3 linked regions of the Aliamphritea ceti genome follow. The protein of the gene in region 1 interacts with the protein of each later gene in a pairwise test. Links are inferred from orthologs where the notes say so. Each region holds a gene or a part of one and is shown on either strand. Other genes may lie near its edges.

The links. Proteins that work in one complex are often made in the same cells at the same time.
Region 2: the proteins of dnaE (region 1) and OCU49_RS07330 interact in binary tests that used the Escherichia coli proteins (3 or more experiments, as listed by UniProt). The link is inferred for Aliamphritea ceti from one-to-one orthologs.
Region 3: the proteins of dnaE (region 1) and dnaQ interact in binary tests that used the Escherichia coli proteins (3 or more experiments, as listed by UniProt). The link is inferred for Aliamphritea ceti from one-to-one orthologs.

Annotation. Positions count from the first base shown.
Region 1 is NZ_AP025282.1:877,999-886,510, forward strand. What follows is about bases 2,860-6,945. They hold dnaE (DNA polymerase III subunit alpha), read left to right. Parts: upstream 2,860-3,256; coding sequence 3,257-6,745; downstream 6,746-6,945. Other genes in these bases: rnhB (ribonuclease HII), read left to right, coding at 2,860-3,240; accA (acetyl-CoA carboxylase carboxyl transferase subunit alpha), read left to right, coding at 6,869-6,945. In the rest of the region: lpxD (UDP-3-O-(3-hydroxymyristoyl)glucosamine N-acyltransferase), read left to right, coding at 1-267; 3-hydroxyacyl-ACP dehydratase FabZ, read left to right, coding at 254-691; lpxA (acyl-ACP--UDP-N-acetylglucosamine O-acyltransferase), read left to right, coding at 694-1,464; lpxB (lipid-A-disaccharide synthase), read left to right, coding at 1,485-2,651; more of rnhB, read left to right, coding at 2,632-2,859; more of accA, read left to right, coding at 6,946-7,822; tRNA lysidine(34) synthetase TilS, read left to right, coding at 7,960-8,512. UniProt on the Escherichia coli protein: DNA polymerase III is a complex, multichain enzyme responsible for most of the replicative synthesis in bacteria. This DNA polymerase also exhibits 3' to 5' exonuclease activity. The alpha chain is the DNA polymerase catalytic subunit.
Region 2 is NZ_AP025282.1:1,595,806-1,603,159, forward strand. The notes cover bases 3,027-5,954. They hold OCU49_RS07330 (pyridoxal phosphate-dependent aminotransferase), read left to right. Parts: upstream 3,027-3,881; coding sequence 3,882-5,027; downstream 5,028-5,954. Other genes in these bases: OCU49_RS07325 (nucleoside recognition domain-containing protein), read left to right, coding at 3,027-3,641; OCU49_RS07335 (amidohydrolase), read left to right, coding at 5,015-5,809; OCU49_RS07340 (hypothetical protein), read right to left, coding at 5,846-5,954. Also shown: OCU49_RS07310 (ABC transporter permease), read left to right, coding at 1-904; OCU49_RS07315 (DUF3299 domain-containing protein), read left to right, coding at 935-1,489; pbpG (D-alanyl-D-alanine endopeptidase), read right to left, coding at 1,490-2,407; more of OCU49_RS07325, read left to right, coding at 2,703-3,026; more of OCU49_RS07340, read right to left, coding at 5,955-6,331; OCU49_RS07345 (phnA protein), read left to right, coding at 6,761-7,165. UniProt on the Escherichia coli protein: Shows aminotransferase activity with methionine and histidine as substrates, and to a lesser extent also with phenylalanine.
Region 3 is NZ_AP025282.1:1,963,345-1,970,768, forward strand. Bases 3,027-6,024 are described here. They hold dnaQ (DNA polymerase III subunit epsilon), read left to right. Parts: upstream 3,027-4,166; coding sequence 4,167-4,883; downstream 4,884-6,024. Other genes in these bases: OCU49_RS09005 (class I SAM-dependent methyltransferase), read left to right, coding at 3,027-3,663; rnhA (ribonuclease HI), read left to right, coding at 3,684-4,130; nhaB (sodium/proton antiporter NhaB), read right to left, coding at 4,944-6,024. In the rest of the region: OCU49_RS08990 (sensor histidine kinase), read left to right, coding at 1-349; OCU49_RS08995 (response regulator), read left to right, coding at 390-1,550; OCU49_RS09000 (HD domain-containing phosphohydrolase), read left to right, coding at 1,614-2,753; more of OCU49_RS09005, read left to right, coding at 2,893-3,026; more of nhaB, read right to left, coding at 6,025-6,449; nudC (NAD(+) diphosphatase), read left to right, coding at 6,812-7,424. UniProt on the Escherichia coli protein: DNA polymerase III is a complex, multichain enzyme responsible for most of the replicative synthesis in bacteria. The epsilon subunit contain the editing function and is a proofreading 3'-5' exonuclease.

The sequences.
Region 1 (8,512 bases):
GAAGCTTGCACCATTGCCGGTGCCTGTGGCATTACAGGGCATTTAGAAATAGCCGCAGGATCACACGTTACGGCTATGTCACTTGTTAGTAAGAGCATCGATGCAGCGGGTGCTTATTCATCAGGCACAGTTGCTGAGCCACATCAGCAATGGAAGCGAAATGTTGTGCGTTTTCGTCAGCTTGATGAAATGTCACGCCGATTGAAAAAATTAGAAACAGAATTTAAGCAATACAAAGTGAAGGTTGATCCGAATGATGGATGTTAATGAGATCCGTAAATATTTACCCCACCGTTATCCGTTTTTATTAGTCGACAGGGTGGTTGAGCTAGTACCAGGGGAATCCATCGTTGCTTATAAAAATGTTACGATAAATGAGCCTTTTTTTAATGGCCATTTTCCGGATCATCCGGTAATGCCTGGCGTTTTGGTTGTCGAAGCTATGGCTCAGGCAGCAGGTATTCTTGGTTTTAAAACCATGGATAAGACGCCGCAGGACGGTTCGATATATTATTTTGTAGGGTCTGATAAGCTGCGATTTAAGCGACCGGTAGTGCCAGGCGATCAGTTACAGCTTGAAGCCAATATTATTTCTGAAAAGCGTGGCATTTGGAAATTTGATGTAAAAGCGACTGTGAATGGTGAACTTGTAAGTTCAGCAACTATCCTCTGTGCTGACAGAAAGGTCTGAGATTGATTCATCCACAAGCTATAGTTGAACCTGGCGCTAAGCTCGCTGCAGATGTTGAAGTAGGTCCCTGGACCTACATTGGTGCAGATGTTGAGATTGGTGCTGGTTGTCGCATTGGACCTCATGCGGTTATTAAAGGCCCCACAAAAATGGGCCAAAACAATCGCGTCTTTCAGTTTTCAAGCATTGGTGAAGACTGTCAGGACAAGAAGTATCAGGGTGAACCAACTGAGTTAATCATCGGCGATGATAATGTGTTTCGTGAAGGCTGCACAATTCATCGGGGTACTATTCAGGATAATAGTATTACAAAAATTGGTGATGACAATTTATTCATGGCAAATGTCCATGTTGCACATGACTGTATAGTTGGCAGTCATAATATTGTTGCTAACAACGCAGCGATTGCCGGACATGTTCATATTGGAGATCACATCATCCTAGGTGGATTTACTGCTGTTCACCAGTTTTGTCATATTGGTTCACATAGTATGTGTGGCGCAGGGACCGTGGTTTTACAGGATATTCCTGCCTTTGTTATGTGCAATGGCAATTCAGCAAAACCACATGGTATTAATTCAGTAGGTTTACGCCGTAAAGGTTACAGCGATGATGCGATTCGTAGTATTAAGCGTGCCTATAAACTGATATATCGCAGTGGTCTGAAGCTGGATGAAGCATTGGATGAATTGCAGGTAATGGTTAAAGATTGTGCTGAAGTACAGCTGATCATCGACTCTCTTAAATCTTCTGAACGTGGCATTATTCGCTAATCACTTCTAAGGCCGGACGTATGAAAGTAGCTGTCGTTGCCGGTGAGGCGTCAGGAGATATTCTTGGCGCTGGTCTGATTAAGGCATTACGTCAATCTGTACCTGATCTTGAGGTTTGTGGCATTGGTGGAGAGCTGATGCAGGCAGAAGGGTGTCGTTCTTTATATCCAATGGAACGTCTGTCTGTAATGGGGCTGGTAGAGGTTCTGGGACGTTTACGGGAGTTGCTCGGGATACGCAAGCAGCTTACCCAGCAGTTGATCGATTGGCAGCCAGATGTTTTTATCGGTATCGATGCGCCTGATTTTACGCTGAACTTGGAAGGTAAGCTGCGAGACGCAGGTATACCTACCGTTCATTATGTCAGTCCGTCTGTGTGGGCCTGGCGAAGTAAGCGGGTTTTCAAAATTCTAAAAACAACAGATCTTATGTTGACGCTGTTGCCTTTTGAAGCACGCTTTTATGAACAGCATGATATGCCGGTTAAGTTTGTTGGTCATCCATTGGCTAATATGATTGAGCTTGAGCCGTCTATATTAGACGCGCGTCAACAAATAAAAATCCCTGCAAACGATACGCTGATAGCCCTTATGCCTGGTAGTCGCGGAGGTGAGCTAAAATATCTTGCGCAGCCTTTTCTGGATACAGCGCGATGGCTGTATCAGAGAAACCCGGAATTACAGTTTATCCTTCCTGCTGCCAGCCAGGCGCGTTTTGATTCATTGAAAGAGTTAATTGAGTCTGATTACAGCGACTTGCCTGTCCGGTTGCATTTGAAAGAGTCCCGCCTGATTATGCAAGCTTCTAATGCTGTTTTAATGGCATCAGGTACGGTTACGTTAGAAGCTATGCTTTTGAAAAAGCCGATGGTTGTCGCCTATAAAATGGCATCGCTGACGTATCAAATATTGTCACGTTTAGTAAAAACACCGTATATCTCTCTGCCTAATTTGTTAGCGGGTGAAAAATTAGTGCCTGAAGTGCTTCAGAATGATGTGCGGCCTGAGGTTTTGGGGCCTTTAGTTGAAGAAGCTTTGCTTGATAGTAAACAGCAAGGACCTGTAACGCAGCGTTTTCATCAGCTGCACATTCAGCTTCGTCAGAATGCGGATGAACAGGCAGCTGAATCGGTATTACAGCTTGTTGCTGATAAGAGAGGGCGCTTGCATGCAGATTCAGGGATTTGATTTTCGGGGTCAGCAGTTAGTGGCAGGTGTTGATGAAGTTGGACGAGGTCCTTTAGTTGGACGGGTTGTTGCCGCTGCCGTTATTTTAGATCCCAGTAAGCCTATTGCAGGACTGACAGATTCAAAAAAACTTACCGAAAAAAAGCGTGAAGCTTTATATCCTTTAATTCAGGAGCGTGCTCTTGCCTGGTCTATCGCCTGGGCAGAGGTGGCAGAAATCGATGAGTTAAATATCCTGCATGCTTCAATGCTGGCAATGAGTCGTGCAGTTAATCAACTGACCCCTGCTCCGGAATATGCATTAATAGATGGTAACCGTTGTCCTCCAGGGTTGGTTTGCCCGTCAGAAGCAATAGTGAAGGGTGACTTAAAAGAGCCTTCCATAAGTGCTGCATCAATATTGGCAAAGGTATACAGGGATCGGGAAATGAAAGCTCTGGATGTTGAGTATCCTGACTATGGATTTGCTCAGCATAAAGGTTACCCTACACCGTTGCATCTTGAGAGGCTTAAAAAGTATGGCCCGATCTCAGAGCATCGTCGCAGTTTTAAGCCTGTGGCCCGTTTACTTGAACAACATTCAGTTTAATTAATTTGGTTAACTTATGAATAACGCTCCCGGTTTTGTCCATCTGCGTCTGCACAGTGAATTTTCATTGGTAGATGGTCTGGTTCGTATTAAAGAACTGATGGGGGCCGCAAAAAAACAGCAGATACCTGCAATAGCACTTACTGATCAGACAAACTTTTTTGGTCTGATTAAGTTTTTCAAAGCCGCAACAGGTGCTGGCGTTAAACCTATATTTGGTTCAGATGTCTGGGTTGTAAATAGTCTTGAAGATGATGAAGCGCATCGCTTAACGCTATTGGCCATGAATGAGGAAGGCTACCGTAATCTTACCGAGCTGATTTCATTAGCCTATGAGAAAGGTCAGAATGTTTTACATGACCGGGCGGTGATTCTTAAAGAGTGGATTGCGGCGCAACCGGAAGGATTGCTTGCGCTTTCCGGCGCTAAAGAAGGTGAAATTGGCAAAGCGTTGCTGGCCAACAGTGATCAGACGGATGTTTTATTGGCGCAGTGGCAGGCGATTTTTCCACAGCGGTTTTATCTGGAAATTCAACGAACCGATCGCACTAATGATGAAGAGTGTGTGCATGCTTCTGTAAAATTAGCGCAACGTAGCGGCTGTCCCTTAGTTGCTACTAATGAGGTTATGTTTGTCAGTCCTACGGATTTTGACGCGCATGAGGCTCGGGTATGTATTAACCAGAGCCGCACACTGGAAGACCCTACTCGTCCGAAAGACTACAGTGAAAATCAGTATCTGAAATCCGCTGAAGAGATGCAGGCGTTATTTGCAGATATTCCTTCGGCCATTGCTAATACCATTGAAATTGCCAAACGCTGTAATTTACAGCTGGATCTCGGGACATATTATTTACCTAAGTATCCGATTCCTGATGGCATGACCATGGATGAATTCTTTGCTGATGTATCCTGGAAGGGTCTTGAAGACCGCCTTGAGATATTGCTGGATAAAGAAGCTGAGGATTACGCCGAACAGCGAAAAGCATACGAAGACCGGATGAACTTTGAGTTAGATATTATCACTCAAATGGGTTTTCCCGGTTATTTCCTTATCGTAATGGACTTTATCCAATGGGGTAAAGACAACGGCGTACCCGTTGGGCCTGGACGTGGTTCGGGTGCAGGTTCGTTAGTTGCCTATGCGCAGAAAATTACCGATCTCGATCCGCTGGAATATGACCTCCTTTTTGAGCGATTCCTGAATCCTGAGCGGGTATCAATGCCGGATTTTGATATCGACTTCTGTATGGATAACCGAGATAAGGTTATTGATTATGTAGCTGAAACATACGGTCGGGACGCGGTATCTCAGATTGTAACTTTTGGTACTATGGCTGCAAAAGCGGTTGTCAGAGACGTAGCCCGGGTACAGGGTAAGGCCTTTGGTTTAGCAGATAAACTGTCAAAGCTCATACCTTTTGAAATAGGTATGACACTCAGTAGGGCTATGGAAGAAGAGCCTATGATGCGTGAGTTCGTTGATTCCAGCGAAGAAGCGCAAGAAATCATGGACATGGCCTACAAGCTTGAGGGTGTCACCCGAAACGTAGGTAAGCATGCCGGCGGGGTGGTTATTGCGCCAACCAAGCTAACCGATTTTTCCGCGACTTATTGCGATGAGCATGGTCACGGGCTTGTTACACAGTTTGATAAAGGTGATGTTGAAGAAGCCGGGTTGGTTAAGTTCGACTTCTTAGGTCTGCGTACGCTCACTATTATCGACTGGGCTGTTAAAACTATTGATGGGATTAGAGCGAAAACAGGCGAAGAGCCTCTTGATATTGCTTTAATCGATCTGGAAGATTCTACTACTTTCGATTTGCTTCAATCAGCTGAGACAACTGCTGTATTCCAGTTGGAGTCCAGCGGAATGAAGGACCTGGTAAACCGGCTTAAGCCAAGCCGGTTTGAGGATATAGTGGCACTGGTGGCACTATTCCGACCAGGGCCATTGCAATCGGGCATGGTAGATGACTTTATTAACCGTAAGCACGGTTTGGCTGAATTGGCTTATCCCCATGCTGATTATCAGTTAGAAAGTCTCCAGCCGGTATTGGAACCTACCTACGGCATTATCCTGTATCAGGAACAGGTAATGCAGATTGCTCAGGTGATGGCAGGTTATACCCTTGGCGGCGCAGATATGCTGCGTCGGGCAATGGGTAAGAAAAAGCCTGAAGAAATGGCGAAGCAGCGGGTCTCTTTTCTTGAAGGTTGCGAAACAAATAATATTGACCGGGATTTGGCGGGTAATATTTTTGATCTGGTGGAAAAGTTTGCCGGTTATGGTTTTAACAAATCACACTCTGCTGCATATGCACTGGTGTCTTATCAGACAGCCTGGCTAAAAGCACATTATCCTGCACCCTTTATGGCGGCTGTATTATCTTCAGATATGCAGAATACCGAGAAAGTGGTGATCTTCATTGAAGAATGCCGCTCGATGGAGTTGCCGCTGGTACTGCCGGACGTTAACTGTGGAGAATATCTGTTCACGGTAAATGACGCGGGTGAAATTGTCTATGGTCTGGGAGCTGTTAAGGGTGTTGGTGAAGGACCAATTGAGTCGATTGTAGAAGGAAGAAAGGAAGGGCCGTTTAAAGATATCTTTGATTTCTGTAAACGTGTTGGCAGCAAAAAAATTAATAAACGGGTGATGGAAGCACTGGTGCGATGTGGTGCTTTAGATAAGCTTGGTCCGGACCGTGCTCAGTTGTGGGCAGCGATTCCTGAAGCGTTAAAAGCAGCAGATCAGAGTGAGCGTAATCAGAACGCAGGTATGTTTGACTTGTTTGGCGATATGGAGGCTGAGGATCCCCGCGATCCATATGCTGATTATATAAAGCTGCGTTGCTGGACCGATAAAGAACGTCTGCAGGGCGAGAAAGATACGCTTGGTCTGTATGTGACGGGTCATCCTATAGATGAATATGAAGCTGAGCTGCCAAATATTATTTCCAAACGGATTGTTGAGCTACAGCCTGCCAGAGGCCAGCAGCAAAAAATGCTGGGTCTGGTGGTTGATATACGGATGAAGAAAACCAAAAAAGGTGATCCGTTGTGCTTTATTACACTTGATGACCGTACTTCCCGTATAGAGATTACCCTGTTCGGTGATAGTTTTGACGAACATCGTCACTTACTGAATAAAGATGCAATTTTATTGGTTGAAGGTGAAATTGCGCATGATGAATATTCAGGTCGTACTAAAGTTAGGGCGAATAAAGTTATTAATATCACTCAGGCACGTGCCCGTTATGCTTCGCATATTCAGGTAAACTGCCAAGCCGAACAGCTAAAAGAGCGTCAGCTCAAAGTATTGGAGCAGGTTTTAGAGTCCTCTAAAGGCGCTGCGGCGGTGAGTGTTGCATTACAGTACAGCAGAGAAGACGCATCGGCCCGTGTTTATCTTGGTGATAACTGGAAAATCGAGCCCACTGACGAAGTGTTACTTAAACTTAAAGATCAGTTTGGCGGCGATGCTGTGTCTATTTGTTATTAAATAACCGCTAAGTGTGGACTGATACTGGTTCTTGATTCCATGTGCGGGTACACTTAGCAGAATTTTTTTCCGTTACCGGGACGCGCCCGGCAGCGACTTAGAAACAAACGGAATACGTTAAGCATGAATCCCAATTATCTGGATTTTGAACAGCCAATTGCTGACTTGGAAGCGAAGATTGAAGAGCTGCGTCTGGTCGGTAATGACAACGAACTGAATATTGAAGAAGAAATCAGCAAGTTACAGGCGAAAAGCAGTAGCTTAACTGAGTCTTTATTTTCTGACTTGAGCGAATGGCAAGTTTCACAGCTGGCGCGTCATCCTAAGCGCCCGTATTCGCTTGATTATGTAAAACACATCTTTGATGATTTTGAAGAACTGCATGGTGATCGCCATTATGCGGATGACCAGGCCCTAATTGGTGGGATTGCGCGCCTTGATGGTCGTCCTGTTATGATCGTTGGTCATCAAAAAGGTCGTGAAGTTAAAGAGAAAGTACGTCGTAACTTCGGCATGCCGCGTCCTGAAGGCTACCGCAAAGCGCTGCGTTTGATGGAAATGGCAGAGCGCTTCAAAATGCCTGTACTGACGTTCATTGATACACCGGGTGCTTATCCGGGTATTGGTGCGGAAGAACGCGGTCAGAGTGAAGCCATTGCCTTCAATCTGGCAGTTATGTCGCGACTGAAAACGCCTATTATCTCCACTGTTATTGGTGAGGGTGGCTCCGGTGGTGCTCTGGCTATCGGTGTTTGTGATGAGTTATTGATGCTGCGGTATTCAACCTATTCTGTGATTTCTCCTGAGGGTTGTGCATCTATTCTTTGGAAGAGTGCTGACCGTGCTCCTGATGCTGCTAAAGCAATGGGTCTGACATCTGACCGCTTGTTTGGGTTAGGTCTGGTTGATCAGATTGTTGATGAGCCATTAGGTGGTGCACATCGTGATCACGGTTTAATGGCTGCAAACCTTAAAAAGCACTTGTTAGATACCTTGGTACGTTATGACGAATTCAACACAGAAGAGTTGTTGGAGCGTCGTTACGAGCGTCTGATGGCTTATGGTGTTGATCAGTAAGCGACTCGCTGAATTAAGAAGAACCGCCGGAATTTCCGGCGGTTTTTTTGTTTTAGGGTGCTGGCTTTGAGTATTGGTTTTAGTGCGCAGGTTTTAGAGTACTATTTAGATAATTAAGCAGAGTAGATATTATCGTAATGAGTGGTGTATCTGTGGATGATTTATCACAACGCTTTCAAAGACAGCTGACTAAGGTTTCAGGTATTCAACGCTGGATTATTGCTCTGAGTGGCGGTCTGGATTCGATGGTTTTGCTGGAGCTGGCAGCCCGCTTTTTACCAGCAAAGCAAGTAACCGTTTTGCATGTAAATCATCAGTTGCAGTCTGAGGCTGGCGAGTGGCAGCTGTTTTGTGCACAGCAGGCTGAGCAACGTGGTCTGACTTTTCGTGCTGAGAAGGTTCAGCTTGAGGGTGGGAGTGTCGAAACTGCTGCTCGTAATGCGCGATATTCTGTTTTCGAAGATAAGATGTCTTCTGATGTTTGCTTAATGATGGCGCATCATGCTGATGATCAGGCCGAAACTTTGCTGTTCCGTTTGCTTCGGGGAGCTGGCGTCAGAGGTATGGCAGCTATGGCCGTCCAACGCAAACTGAATAATGGTAAGCTGCTGCGACCTTTGCTGGGATGTTCACGTTCTGAGCTGAAAAGCTGGGCAATTCGGGAAGGTTTAAGCTGGGTAGAAGATCCCA
Region 2 (7,354 bases), 720 kb from region 1 along the record:
TTATTTCAAACATTATAAATATGGCCGTAAACAACCCTTGGTGTTTTCTGCAGGGAATGAATTTAACAAGCTACATGACGTAGTGCTTGGCGCAGAGGTTGCCAAGCAGTTGAATTATCGTCTGGGTGATGAGCTGGTTGTTGCGCATGGCACAGGAAATGCCAGTTTTGCTAAGCACGAAGATCAGCCTTTTCATGTCAGTGGCATTCTGGAGCCTACAGGCACACCGGTAGACCGTGCACTGTATGTTAGTCTTGAGGCTATTGAAGCGATTCATGTGGACTGGAAGTCCGGAGCATATTTACCAGGATCCGGTGGCGATAAAAAACTGGTGGCTGAAGAATTACAGCCGGAAGCGATTACAGCTATTTTAGTTGGACTGAAATCTAAGGTTTCAACTTTCCAGCTGCAGAGAGCGGTAAATAATTATCGGAAGGAACCGCTGCTGGCAATACTTCCCGGAGTAGCACTACAACAGTTATGGAGTATGCTGAGTGTGGCTGAAAATGCCATGCTGGTGATCTCCGCCTGTGTGGTTTTATCAGGCTTGTTTGGCATGTTGACGGTATTATTAAGCGGACTTAATGAACGTCGACGGGAAATGGCGATCTTACGATCTGTAGGTGCGCGTCCGGCGCATATATATTGTTTACTGGTAATGGAAACCTGTTTGCTGACATTGCTGGGTATTTTGCTGGGAACTGGCTTATTATTTATGGTTTTGGCGGCAGGTTTGAATTTGCTGGAAACTGAGTTTGGCTTATATCTGCAACTTACCTGGCTGAGTTTACATGAGCTTGGATTGCTCGGAGCTATTTTTGTCGCGGGTTTATGTACCGGTTTAATACCGGGCTATAGGGCTTACCGTTATTCACTGGCTGACGGTATGACTATTCGTATTTAATGACTGATATTTATCTGATGGAGTAACCGGGTGTTTAAATTCTGTCTGTCCGCTTTGCTGGCGGCTTTACTGTGGATCTCATTACCTCTGACTGCAAGCGCAGCAGAGACATTCAATGGTGAGCCGGTTGAAGAACTCGACTGGGAAGTATTAATGCCAGCGGATTACAACATCGAAGCTATTTTTGCTGCCAGTGCCGATCAGTACAGCAGCCTGGATGATTTCGACCCGTTAGCAGATATTAAATTTAAAGCGATGATGCAAGCACTGAGTTCGGCGCCAGTGGTGCCTGAAATGGACGGCAAGATGATTCGTATTCCCGGTTTTGTCGTACCGCTGAGTGAAGAAGGTTCCCGGGTGACGGAGTTCTTTTTAGTACCGTATTTTGGTGCTTGTATCCATGTGCCGCCACCGCCTTCAAATCAGATGATTCATGTAGCGTTTGAACCAGGTACGAATGTTGAAAATCTGTATGACGCTGTCTGGGTAACCGGAAAGTTAAAAGTCGCGACGGTTGCTCATGATTTGGGAACCGCCGGATATGTCATGGATGCATTTCAGATTGAGCCTTACGAAGAGGGCTAATCAGCTTTCGTTAGCAGCTAATTGTGTTGCTTGTCTTTCTTTATACAGTGCCAGCTGTTTTTTCTCATAGTTACGGGCATTCTGGCTGACTTTGCCCGTTTCACCTTTTGTTAGCCATCGTTTTACCCGCCCAGCATCGCCTATGGGAGTCCGTTTTCCGTATGAATTCAGGAATACCATTGCCAGTTTTTTACCTTTAACTTCCGTCACCATTACCAGGCAACGCCCGGCAATATCTAAGTATCCGGTCTTAGTGATATCTATTGGCCAGCTGGTGCGATGTACCAGAGGGTTGGTATTACCGTAGCCAAGACGGTAGCGAGGGCCTTTGAAGTTAGCTGTGAACTGGCCGGTAGTACTGAATTCACGAAGTTTAGGGTACTTAGCCGCCGCCAGAGCCATTTTCGCCAAATCTGATGCCGTTGCTACATTGTTGGGCGATAAACCGCTTGGGTCTGCAAAGCGGGTTTGATTCATGCCCAGCTCTGCGGCCTTATCATTCATTGCCTGAACAAAGGCTTTGCTGCCACCCGGATAGTTAGTTGCCAGCGTCATTGACGCAAAGTTCTCTGAAGACATCAGGGCGATCCGCAGCGCATCTTTACGGCGCAGGCGGGAGTCTATTCGGATACGGCTGTAATAGTTATTAATGGCTTGCTTGTCAGCTTTAGTGAAGGTGATGTATTCGTTCAGATCCTGTTCGGCATCCAGAATAACCATTGCCGTCATTATTTTTGTGACAGAGGCAATCGGTACCTGCATATCGGCATTCTTTAGCAACAGCGGATCGGTTTCATTGTCAGCAAGTACAGCGACGCTGACAGAAGCAAGTTGAGGGAGTTTTTCGGAAGAGGACTGTGTACCAGCCTGAATACAAGCACTAAAAAATATAACTATTGAAAAAAGTGCTGATCGCATAGTCATTGCCTTTGAACACGTGTTAGAAATTGGGTAATGCACGTGGTGCAGTATTAATGCACAGATGTAAAAAGAAAAACGACACACCGTTCAATATACCCAATATGGTGAGTAATGAAAGATTTTGTTAAGTTTTTGTACACCGTTAAGTCTGTGTAAGACCACCTGAGAGCGAATTGGTGCCATTGCCGTTATAAAGGAAAGGTCAGACCGGTCGTAAAATATTTCAGACCAGAAATGTAGCTTTGCGTAAAATTGCCGGTTTTTATCTGCGGTTAGATATGGAGCATTACCAGTGGAGCAGATTGTCCCGTTAATTTTAGAGTCTGGCCGAACGGCCGTTGATATGGCCCTGTATCTGTTGATGCCGGTAATGGTAGTCATGCTGGCACTGATGAAGTTGCTGGAGGCTAAGGGGGTACTGGCATTCATAGCCAATCTGTTGTCACCTCTGTTACGGATATTTGGTATCCCCGGTATGGGTGTATTTGCCATCGTTAAGATTCTGTTTGTCAGCTTTTCAGCACCGATTGCGACTCTGGCGGTTATGGATAAAGACGGTACCGCCCGGCGTTCAATTGCGGCAACACTGGCTGTAGTACTGACTTTGTCGCAAGCCAATGTAGTGTTTCCCCTGGCAGCAGTGGGTCTTGATCTGGGCGTTATGATGCTGACATCTGTAGTGGGTGGTCTGGTCGCCGCCAGCGCTACCTATTACTGGTTTGCCCGACAGCCTGTCTGGGATGATGGCGATCAGAAAGACCATGCGGTAGAAGCAGAAAAGCCAGAGCCGAAGAGCATCATGCAGATTATGTCTGACGGTGGTCAGGAAGGTATTAAAATCGTTATCAGTTCGATTCCTTTACTGATACTGGCTATATGTCTGGTGAATGTGCTGAAGCTTACCGGTGCCATTGAGGGCATTACCTGGTTGTTATCTCCACTGCTGGAGTTACTGGCGTTACCGGAAGCTGCGGTATTACCTATTGTGACTAAGTTTATTGCCGGTGGCACGGCGATGATGGGGGTAACACTGGATCTGCTGGATCAGGGAGCGCTGACAGTGACGGATCTCAACCGGATTGCAGGCTTCGCTATTAATCCGTTCGATGTTGTTGGCGTAGCTATTATTATTTCTGCCGGCAAGCGGGTAAGGCAAGTCGCGAAAGCTGCCATGCTTGGAGCCGCAATAGGGGTGCTCGTTCGTGGCGTGCTACATCTACTAATTTTTTAATGTGCTTGGCAGAACTAATCACGGGGCCAAAATTTTATAAGTTAGTGTCACTGCTAACTCTGATGGGTAATAGGTTTAGTGCTTTCAATTCTTTATTTTTAATATTGTCTGATGTTGCCCAGTGTTGCCAATTAGGCGCCAGTATTGAAAAGCTGAGGAAGTTACTGCGGTAGCTATCAACTGGGTGTAAGATTTTGTCAGAAACTGAAAATAACAGCGTACTGATAAAAGACTTTAATCGTGCATATAGATTCAAAATTACCAAAAGTCGGCACAACGATCTTTACCCGAATGTCGCAACTGGCAGCCGAAAAAAATGCTATCAATCTTTCACAGGGGTTTCCTGACTTTGACAGTCCACGTGAATTACTGGAACGGGTTAATTTTTATCTGCAACAAGGGCTGAATCAGTATGCGCCGATGACAGGGGCACCTTCTTTACGTCAGGCTATTGCTGAGAAAACCCAGCGTTGCTACGACGTGCTGCCGGATGCTGAATCTGAAATTACTGTTACCAGTGGTGCGACAGAAGCCATTTTTGCTGCGATCAGTGCTGTGATTCGTCAGGGCGATGAGGTGATTGTGTTTGATCCGGCCTACGACAGTTATGAACCGGCGATAGAGCTGAATGGTGGTACGGCTGTACATTTGCAGTTGAACAGTGGTGATTTTAGTTTACCACTCGATACGTTGGCTCAGGCAATTAACACCCGTACCCGGATGGTGATTATTAACTCTCCGCATAACCCCAGTGGAGCAGTACTGAGTGAAACTGAGCTGGACGGTCTGGAAAAGCTATTAGCCGGCACCGAAATATTGCTGCTCAGTGATGAAGTGTACGAGCATATTTATTTTAATGGCAGTCAGCATCACAGTGTACTTACCCGACCTGCTTTGGCTAGCCGCAGCTTTGTGGTGTCTTCTTTCGGAAAAACCTTACATACCACCGGCTGGAAGCTTGGGTATTGCGTGGCGCCTGAGGCGCTGAGTAAGGAATTGCGTAAGGTTCATCAGTATCTGACGTTCAGTTCGGTACATCCTATGCAGTGTGCCGTTGCAGATTATCTGCAGACGCATCCGGAGCATTATCTGCAGTTGCCGGCATTTTATGAAGCCAAGCGGGACCTGTTCTGTTCACTGATGCAAAAAAGCCGTTTTAAGTTTTCGACTACGGCCGGTACTTATTTTCAGCTGATGGATTATTCAGCGATAGATGACCAGAAAAGTGATATTGAGTTTGCTGACTGGCTGACAGAGCAGGGTGTTGCGGCAATCCCCATTTCAGTCTTTTATCAACAGCCGCCGGCGCAGAAACTTATCCGTTTTTGTTTTGCCAAAGAAGACAATACTCTTGAGAAGGCCGCGGAAATATTATGCAAAATTTAGTTCAGGACGAATTGACCGTTGTACTGGTTCAGCCAGATATTAAGTGGCAGAGCCCGGCACAGAACTGTGAAATGTATGTACGCATGCTGGATGAACATTCAGCCAAGGCTGATGTGATAGTGCTCCCTGAAATGTTTGCCACTGGTTTTTCTATGGATAGCCGTAAAGCGGCCCAGAATATGGATGGTGAAAGTATCGTTTGGATGAAGCAACAGGCGGCACAGCGAAATGCTGCTGTCTGTGGCAGCCTGGCAATTATTGAGGATGGTGAATACTACAACCGGATGCTCTGGGTTGAGCCTGATGGTAGCGTTCAGTTTTACGATAAACGTCATCTGTTCCGCATGGCAGGCGAACACGAGCGTTACCAGAGCGGGGAAGGTCGTGTTGTGGTCAACTTTCGTGGCTGGGATATATTACTGCAAGTGTGTTATGACTTACGTTTTCCTGTTTATTCACGCAACCGCAATGACTATGATCTGGCGTTGTATGTGGCAAACTGGCCAGCGGTACGCCGCTATCCGTGGCGGACATTATTAGCTGCCAGAGCAATTGAGAACCTTTGTTATGTTGTTGGTGTAAACCGGGTAGGGGTAGATGCCAATCAGCTTGAATACAGCGGAGACAGTATGCTGTTGGATTTCAAAGGCGAAATTATGTGTGATGAGGTGCAGGGTAAAAGCTTCTGCGCCAGTAAAACTTTATTAAAAACAGATCTACTGGCGTTTCGGGAGCAATTCCCTGCTTATCAGGATGCCGATGATTTCACACTGACGCTGTAATTTCATTCGCCTGTTGTTGGTAAGGCTGCGTTGTTATCAGTGAAGATGACGACGCAAGCTCTTTTGGTAGGTTGCTGTTTCTGCCAGACAATCCGGATATCCTTCAAACGCGCCATGCTGATGACTATGCTGCTTGAGTCGCTGAATAGATTCCTGCAGGTTAAGGCTCAGCGGGTAATATTCAGATGCACTGCTTTTTGCCAGATCAATCAGTCGGTAGTGAATTGAGAGTAAGAAGTGTAATTCCAGATCGGTACGGCCACTGCGGCGACAACAGCCAGCAAGCCTTTGACCAGCGGTAATAAAATGTTTCAGGTGGGCAAAATCCTGCTGCTCAGTCTGGCAATCAAATAGCAACCACTCGGCGGCTTCAAAGCTACATCCCAGTACCCGAAAAGCGTCAGCCCACTGCTCTGCCTGCAAAAAAGAATCACCCTGCCGCATCCATTCATGCCAGTGACTGAGTACCTGATTTTCATCCTGAAGAAGTTGCTGGCGGTGAGTTTCGCAAAGAAAGCGCATAGTTTTAATTCCGTAAATCTAAATGATAACGATTATCATATTTATGTAATCCTCAACTGTAAAGTGACATATGTCATTTTTATGGGTCTTACAGGTATAAACGGGAAAAAATTTCAAAATGAGTTTTGTTGCATATGCAACTGACCACTTGGTAAAAGCCGTGCTTAATAGGCATGTAACAGCAGTGAACGTGCCGCTAACACCTGAAAAATCTATTATTTCACAATAGTTAAAGTGTTTAAATTTTTCTTATAACTTATTGAAATAAAGGAGATATATTGATTTTTAAGTTGTAATTCTGGCGACCTGACTAATACTTAGTGTCAACGCTGTATATGGAATGGACTCGTGTTAAGGCCTGTACAGTTTGTAGGGCAACACCTATTACAAAGTGCTGTTTGCAGGTCTTACTGAGTATGGGGGTGATGTATGTCCAGAGGACATGCTAAACATTATGAAGGTCATTATGGCCTGTCGATGTTCGGTAAAGATTTAGTGCGCCGTTGCAGCGCACATTGTGAACTGTGTGACGCGCAGGGTGTGAAGCTGTCGGTGTATGAAGTACCGCCGGTTCTGACTGAGCCTGATTATGATCACTGCATTATGATTTGTGGTACTTGTCAGAAGCAGATTATGCGGCCCAGGTTAATTGATCATAATCACTGGCGATGTCTGAATAACTCTATCTGGAGCGAAGTGGTTCCGGTCAAAATGCTGTCTGTCGCTATGCTTCGTTATATCAACCAGCAACATGCCTGGCCAGGAGCCTTACTGGAACAGGTATATCTGGATAACGATGAAGAGAAGTGGATAGAGCAGATAGAAATTTGCTGACAAAAATTTATTTTCTAACATTTCTTGCTTTAAAGCTGCGATAAAAACTGCTTATTAATCAAAGTAGGTTAAATATTAATCAGTGCCTTAGTTGGCTATTGGTTATTAGTAAATACCAAACTGATTGAATTTAGGCCTTAAGTTTGTGGAATCAGTGTCGATAAACAGACCATTGATCCACTTAATATA
Region 3 (7,424 bases), 1.1 Mb from region 1 along the record:
TTGTTTTCCCGGTGAAATTAATCAGACAATCCTTAATATGATTGTTAATTCAGCCCATGCCATCGAGGCAAAAACAGCTGGAGAGGATAAAGGCAACATCACCATAACAACCTCTGCGGATGATGGTCAGGTAGTTATCGAAATTGCTGACGATGGCATTGGTATGGAGGAGCATGTACGAAACCGTGTTTTTGAGCATTTCTTTACCACCAAGGAAGTCGGTAAAGGTACCGGTCAGGGATTATCGATTGCTTATTCAGTCATAGTTGAAAAGCACAGCGGCTCGTTGGTAGTGGACAGTCATCCGGGAGATGGCAGTCGTTTTACGATCACATTGCCACTTGATTGATGACGGGGCGTAGCGAAGCACTCTGCCAGGAGGCGGAAATATGAAAAACATCCTGTTTGTTGATGATGAAGTCAATGTGCTGAATGGCTTACGCCGGATGCTGCGTAACCGTAAAACTGAATGGAATATGGTATTTGTCGACTCAGGTAATAAAGCACTTGAGTTACTGGAAGAGACTGCATTTGATGTGGTTGTAAGTGATATGCGGATGCCGGGTATGAGTGGTGCGCGGTTGCTGGCGAATATCCGTGGTAAATATCCACGGATGACCAGGATTGCTTTATCGGGGTATAGCGATACTGAAATGATTCTGGAAAGTATCAAAGCGACACATTTATTTATTGCCAAGCCAGCGGATGCGACAACCTTATCTTCATTAATTGAACGTAGTTTGTCGATTCAGTCGATTATTCAGGATCCTGAATTATGTGACTTTATCTCAGGAATTAGCTCTCTGCCATCTGTTCCGGTTATTTACGAAAAGCTTGTCAGAATTCTGGCTTCCAAAGATGCTTCAATCGATCAAGTTGCTCAGCTGATTGCCAGCGATATCAGCATGTCTGTCAAATTACTGCAGATTGTTAATTCAGCGTATTTTGGATTAGCACGGGAAATTGTTTCACCTGCAGAGGCGACCGCGCATCTTGGTCTGGATGTCATTAAGAGCTTAGTATTGTCTATAAAAGTATTTGAAAAATTTGAAGAAGAGATAGATACACGTTGCCTGAATAACATTTGGCATAGAAGTCAGCTGGTGGGGAATATTGCTAAGAAAATTGCCCGTAAAGAAGGCTTTTCGCAAAAGGAAGCTGATCAGTTATTGATTGCAGGTATGTTGCAGGATCTCGGTGAGTTGGTAATGCTGCAGTACTTTCCTGACAGTCTGGCAGAAAATGCACAGTGGAATGATATCAATGATGGAGATGCCATTCTGCAGGAAAAACAGGCGATAGGTGTTTCTCACGACCAGATAAGTGTCTACCTGCTGAGGTTATGGGGTATTCCTCAACAGGTTGTTGAATGCGTGGCATACCATCATTCTTCAGCGCATTTTGATAGTAATGAGCTTTCCATGCCGCATATATTGTTTTGTGCCAACGTTTTAGCGGAAGACATTATTAATGGCACTAATTTATCTGAAGGGCTTACTGAGCAAGGGCTGGTTGCTGAAGAGCGGCTTGCCAGTTGGTTGTTGTTATAAGCGTTTAAGCGGTGAGTTGAATGGCTGAGTAATTTTTCAGCATTACTGAATCATGGAGTGTTTATGAAATATGCCGTGTTGTTTGTCGATGATGAAGTCAATGTGTTGAATGCTTACAAGCGTAATTTACGGAAATATTTTGATATTCATACTGCGCTGAGTGGTAAAGATGCTTTAGAGGTGCTGGCTAAGCATAAAGAAATTGCTGTAATCGTGACGGATATGCAAATGCCGTCAATGAATGGCGTTGAGTTTTTGCAGCAGGCCAGAGGGGCATCAAAAAACAGTGTCAGGCTGATGCTGACCGGTAATGCAGATCAGAAAACTGCGATTGATGCGATTAATCAGGGCGATATTTTCCGTTTTATTAATAAGCCTTGCTCGCCGGCAGAAATGCTGCAAATACTTAAGCTTTCGATTAAACAGTATCAATTGATAGTTGCCGAACAGGAGATGCTCCGTACGACTTTGAAAAAGAGCATCGAAGCTTTGATCGAAACTCTCTCTCTGGCGTGCCCTGAATCTTTTGGCTCGGTCAGCCGGGTTAAGCGTTATGTGATTGATTGCGTTAAAGCAATGGGCAGTCATAGTCTCTGGATGTATGAGGCAATGGCAATGTTGGCGCAGCTAGGTTATATCACTTTACCTAAAACGATTATTGATAAACTGATGATGGGTCAGCCGCTGGATGAAGATCAGCAACTTGAGTTTTATAAACACAGTGAAGTAGGTTTTAAACTGGTAAGTAAAATTCCAAGGCTAGAGGATGTTGCGCAGGCAATTCGTTATCAAAATAAGGGCTATGATGGCAGTGGTTTTCCGGAAGATAATCTGTGTGGTAATGACTTGCCGGTAGGTGCACGTATTTTGAAAATTGCACTGGATTATGAGCGTTTTGAAAAGCTTGGAGGTTCTGCTGAATCTGCTTTGGCGCATATTCACGAGAATCAGGAACGCTATGACCCCCGTATCTTTAAATTCTTTGTTCAGTCTTTGGGTGAAGCGCGGCAATTGACGTTAGAGCATGTTGGCCTGATGGGGCTGACACCCGGAATGGTGTTTGCTGAAGATGTTATGACGGATCAGGAGTTGTTGCTGGTAAGTAAAGGTCAGGAAGTTACTGAGTGTGTTATTGATCGTTTCTATAACTTTAGCCGGCATCATAAGTTACCTGAACAATTCGGCGTCTACGTCAGTCATTGATCAGTTCAGCTGTTATACCGAGAGTCATGTTCTGTGTTAACAGAAATGCTTGGATTCTTTAGCCTTTGTGGCTGCATCCCTGCGGGAGTCTTTGTATACTGCAGGGAGTTATTCTGTCGAGCGGAACCTTCCTGTTATTATGCTGCTGAAACAACAACCTCCACTGGAACAATGCCTGCCAGCTTTGCGGGAATGGTTTGATTCGGATCTGGGTAAGCAGTTACTGGATGCGGAACAGGCATTACTTGATCGTTTGTTACCGACTCTGTTTGGATACCACCTGGTACAAATCAGTGTTGATAGTCGGCTCGATTTGGGCCGTGAAAGCCCGATTAAGCATCGGGTACGAGTCAGTCCTGTGATTGAATTAGGCATGAGCACGCATGCACTGATTGCCACAAATGAAGAATTACCACTTGAACATAACAGTTGTGATGTAGTGGTATTACATCATGCGCTGGACTTTGCTCAAAGTCCGCATCAGGTATTGCGTGAAGCTGCCCGTATCCTGCGTCCGGGCGGACATTTAATTCTGTTAGGTTTTAACCCCATCAGTTCCTGGGGACTATACCGAGCGCTAAGATGGCACAAGAATGAGTTGCCATGGAGTGGTCATTTCATTAGTCAGCATCGTTTACGTGATTGGTTAGCGTTGTTGGAATTGTCAGAAGTACGCGCGTTATCCGGGTATTTTGCATTGCCGTTTCAACGGGCAAAATGGCGTGAAAACAGTTTCTTTTGTGAACGTATATTACGACGTTACGGTAAGCGTAACGGCGCATTTTCTATTCAGGTTGCACGTAAAGATGTTGCTGGAATTACAGCAATAAAGCCCCGGTGGCAGCGGCGACGATTAATTAATTTACCAATTGCTGAACCTACGGCACGGGCAAATAAAATTGGTCGATAATTATTTATTAAGAGGTGAGTGTGCAGAAAACTGTACAGATTTATACCGATGGTGCCTGTAAAGGGAACCCTGGTATTGGTGGTTGGGGAGCTGTGCTGCGCTACGGCGAAAATGAAAAGCAGTTATGTGGCGGTGAGCGTAATACCACGAATAACCGGATGGAGCTGATGGCAGCAATTGCGGCGCTTGAGGCGCTGAAGCAGCCTTGTGAGATAATCCTTACGACTGATTCACAGTATGTGAGAAAGGGTATTACCGAGTGGTTGAAGGGCTGGAAACGCAATGGTTGGAAAACTGCCTCGAAACAGCCTGTCAAAAATGCTGATTTATGGCAGCGGCTAGATGCCCTTAATGCCAGTCATAAGATTGACTGGCGTTGGGTAAAAGGCCATAGCGGACATCCGGGCAATGAACTGGCGGATGAGTTAGCCAATAAAGGTGTTGAGCAGGCGCGCGCGGCTTCCTGATCTTAACTGAACTGATAAAGAAAGTGAGATAGCTCAATGCGGCAGATAGTACTGGATACCGAAACAACAGGTATAGATCCTAAAGAGGGTCACCGGATCATTGAAATTGGTTGTGTTGAAATGGTGGGCCGTCGTTTGACCGGCAGGACCTACCATCAATATATAAATCCGGACCGAGTCGTGGAAGATGAAGCGATTGGTGTTCACGGTATAACCAATGAGTTTTTGGCAGATAAGCCTCGCTTTGCTGAAATCCAACAAGAGTTTCTGGATTTTATTCGTGGTGGTGAGCTGGTTATTCATAATGCGCCGTTTGATGTTGGCTTCATGGATCACGAGTTCAGACTGAATAATCACCCTGAGCGGGTAAATGATTTCTGTGGTGTGGTTGATACGCTTGCACTGGCGCGTAAGAAGCATCCGGGACAAAAAAATAACCTTGATGCGCTATGTCGTCGCTATGGTATTGATAATTCACATCGTGAGCTGCATGGCGCTTTGCTTGACTCCGAGATACTGGCAGATGTTTATCTTCTTCTGACTGGCGGGCAGAAAGCGCTGTTGTTAGGAGGGGATGGTGATTCTGGTGAAGGTGGTAGTAAAGTTAAGCGTTTAGATCCAAATGAATTTCAGCTGACTGTATTAAGTGCCAGCAATGATGAGCTCGCAGAGCACCAGGCTTTTCTTGACAAGCTTGAGTCTAAAGGTGGTTGCATTTGGAAAGATGTCGAGCAGGGTGAAGCAGCTTCCTGAACGAATTTCAGGCAATAAAAAAGCAGGCATTAAGCCTGCTTTTTTGTGCCTGTTTCATCATTAGATGAAAGCAGTCACGCTAAGGTAGCCAACAATACTCATGACAATGGTGTATGGCAGAGCCATCCAAACCATTTTACCGTATGACAATCTGATTAATGGTGCCAATGCAGAAGTCAGCAGGAACAGGAAGGCAGCCTGGCCGTTAGGTGTTGCAACGCTTGGTATATTCGTACCGGTATTGATTGCAATGGCCAGCTTGTCGAAGTGCTCACGGGTAATTGTGCCAGCATCCAGTGCTGCAGCTACTTCGTTAATATAAACAGTTGCTACAAAAACGTTATCACTGATAGCAGAGAGTACACCGTTAGCAATGAAGAACAGGCCCGGTTGAATCGCTTCATCCATTGCCAGAACCGCAGTGATAATCGGCGTAAACAGGTGCTGCTCATGAATCACTGAAACAATGGCAAAGAATACAACCAGCAGTGCGGTGAAAGGTAATGCTTCTTCAAATGCTTTACCAATCTGATGTTCTTCAACAACGCCATTGAAAGCCGTCAGCAGAATGATGATAGCCAGGCCGATAAGACCTACAGCAGCAATGTGTAATGCCAGAGCAAGTACCAGGAATAGTGCTACACAAGCCTGAACAACCAATACCATTTTGTCACGTTTAGTTTGCTTACGGTCTTGTTCAATCGCATATTCTTCCAGAATGTGTCGAACAGCTTCTGGTAACTGTGCGCCGTAATCAAACCATTTAACTTTTTCAAGAAGAACACAAGTAATCAAGCCAGCTACCAGTACAGGCATTGTTACTGGCGTCATCAGAACGAAGAATTCAATAAAATTCCATCCCGCTTTTTCAGCAATCAGAAGGTTCTGAGGCTCACCAACCAGCGTACAAACGCCGCCCAGAGCAGTACCTACAGCACCGTGCATCAGCAGACTGCGCAAGAAAGCACGGAACTGAGCCAGTACTTCATGCTTGTCCATGTGAACTTCTTCGTCGTTCGCATGGTCGTGATCTTCCAGATGGAAGCTCTTGCCGGAGGCAACTTTATGGTAAACCGCGTAGAAGCCGACACCGACACTGATCAGTACAGCAGTTACTGTCAGGGCATCCAGGAATGCAGACAGCACAGCTGCGAAGAAAGAGAACAACAGGGATAGAAATGTCTTGGAGCGCACTTTCAGCAGTATTTTGGTGAAGGCCCATAACAGCATGTCCTTCATGAAATAAATACCGGCAACCATGAACATTAGCAGTAAGATAACCTGCAGGTTAGCTTCTACTTCATGGTAAACGCTTTCAGGGCTTGCCAGGCCTATGATTATGGCTTCCATTGCCAATAAGCCACCGGGCTGTAATGGATAGCATTTAAGTGCCAAAGCCAGTGTGAAGATAAATTCGAAGATCAGTATCCAGCCAGTAATAGCCGGACCGACGGTCACAAACAGAATAGGGTTAATAATTAAGAAAAGAACGATCGCTTGTTTATACCAAATTGGTGAATTACCAAGGAAGTTCTTAGTGAGAGCCTGCATTGTTGTCATTGACATATCATCCTGTGCCGATAAGTGGCTGTAAGTGATACAGTTTATTATTCGATGATCGTAGGGTATCAGGTGTTTTTATAAAGCAAAAGTCTAACAGCACCAAGAAATGGACTGAATCCGACCTTAGAGGGGCTTAAGGTATACCACATCCGAGCCCTTTGCTTTCCTATTTGGAAATGTGTCACTGCCAGATGTTGGTGCTTCCTGTTCAGAAATTACATAAAACTGCACTTGTCATTCAAAAGCATTTCTCACCTAAGCATTGTTAATAAAGCAGTGCTGTTGGTGGGCGGATTAGACATCGTATGCCGTTTCCGTTTTATTATATGGTTTAACATTTTGTTTCTTTTCAGGGATTAGTCAAGATGCAGACTACCGAATATGTGTATGTTCTGAATAATATTGTGCTGACAGATGCCGGTGGCAGGTGGTTGTTTACAGAGCAAAGTATAGAGCAGAGCAATATTCAGGCTTGCTATGAGTTAAGTCTGGAGCCTGAATGCTCAGTGCAAATGCTGGTGTTGAATGTCTTAAGTAATGAGTTGACACAGGATGTGCTGACTCTGCGGCAATTATTAGCTGGGGCTGATAACAGAGTCTTTCAGATATTGGCCAGAGCTTCTCAAGTGGCTACCTGGCAGCATGATCACCGTTATTGTCCCCGCTGTGGATCGTCATTGCTACATCACGAAAAAGATCTTGCTAAGCAGTGTGTTAGCTGCAACTTGTTACAGTATCCACGTTTATCTCCATGCGTCATTATGCTGGTGAGTGATGGTGATTATTGCTTATTAGGTCATGGCCATAATTTTATCCCGGGCGTATACAGTACGCTGGCCGGTTTTATTGAAGTAGGCGAGACCGCTGAGGCTGCAGTTGCGAGAGAAGTGCGCGAAGAGACCGGGGTGAACGTTAAGAATGTCCGGTATTTTTCAAGCCAGCCCTGGCCATTTCCTCATTCTCTTATGTTGGGCTTCA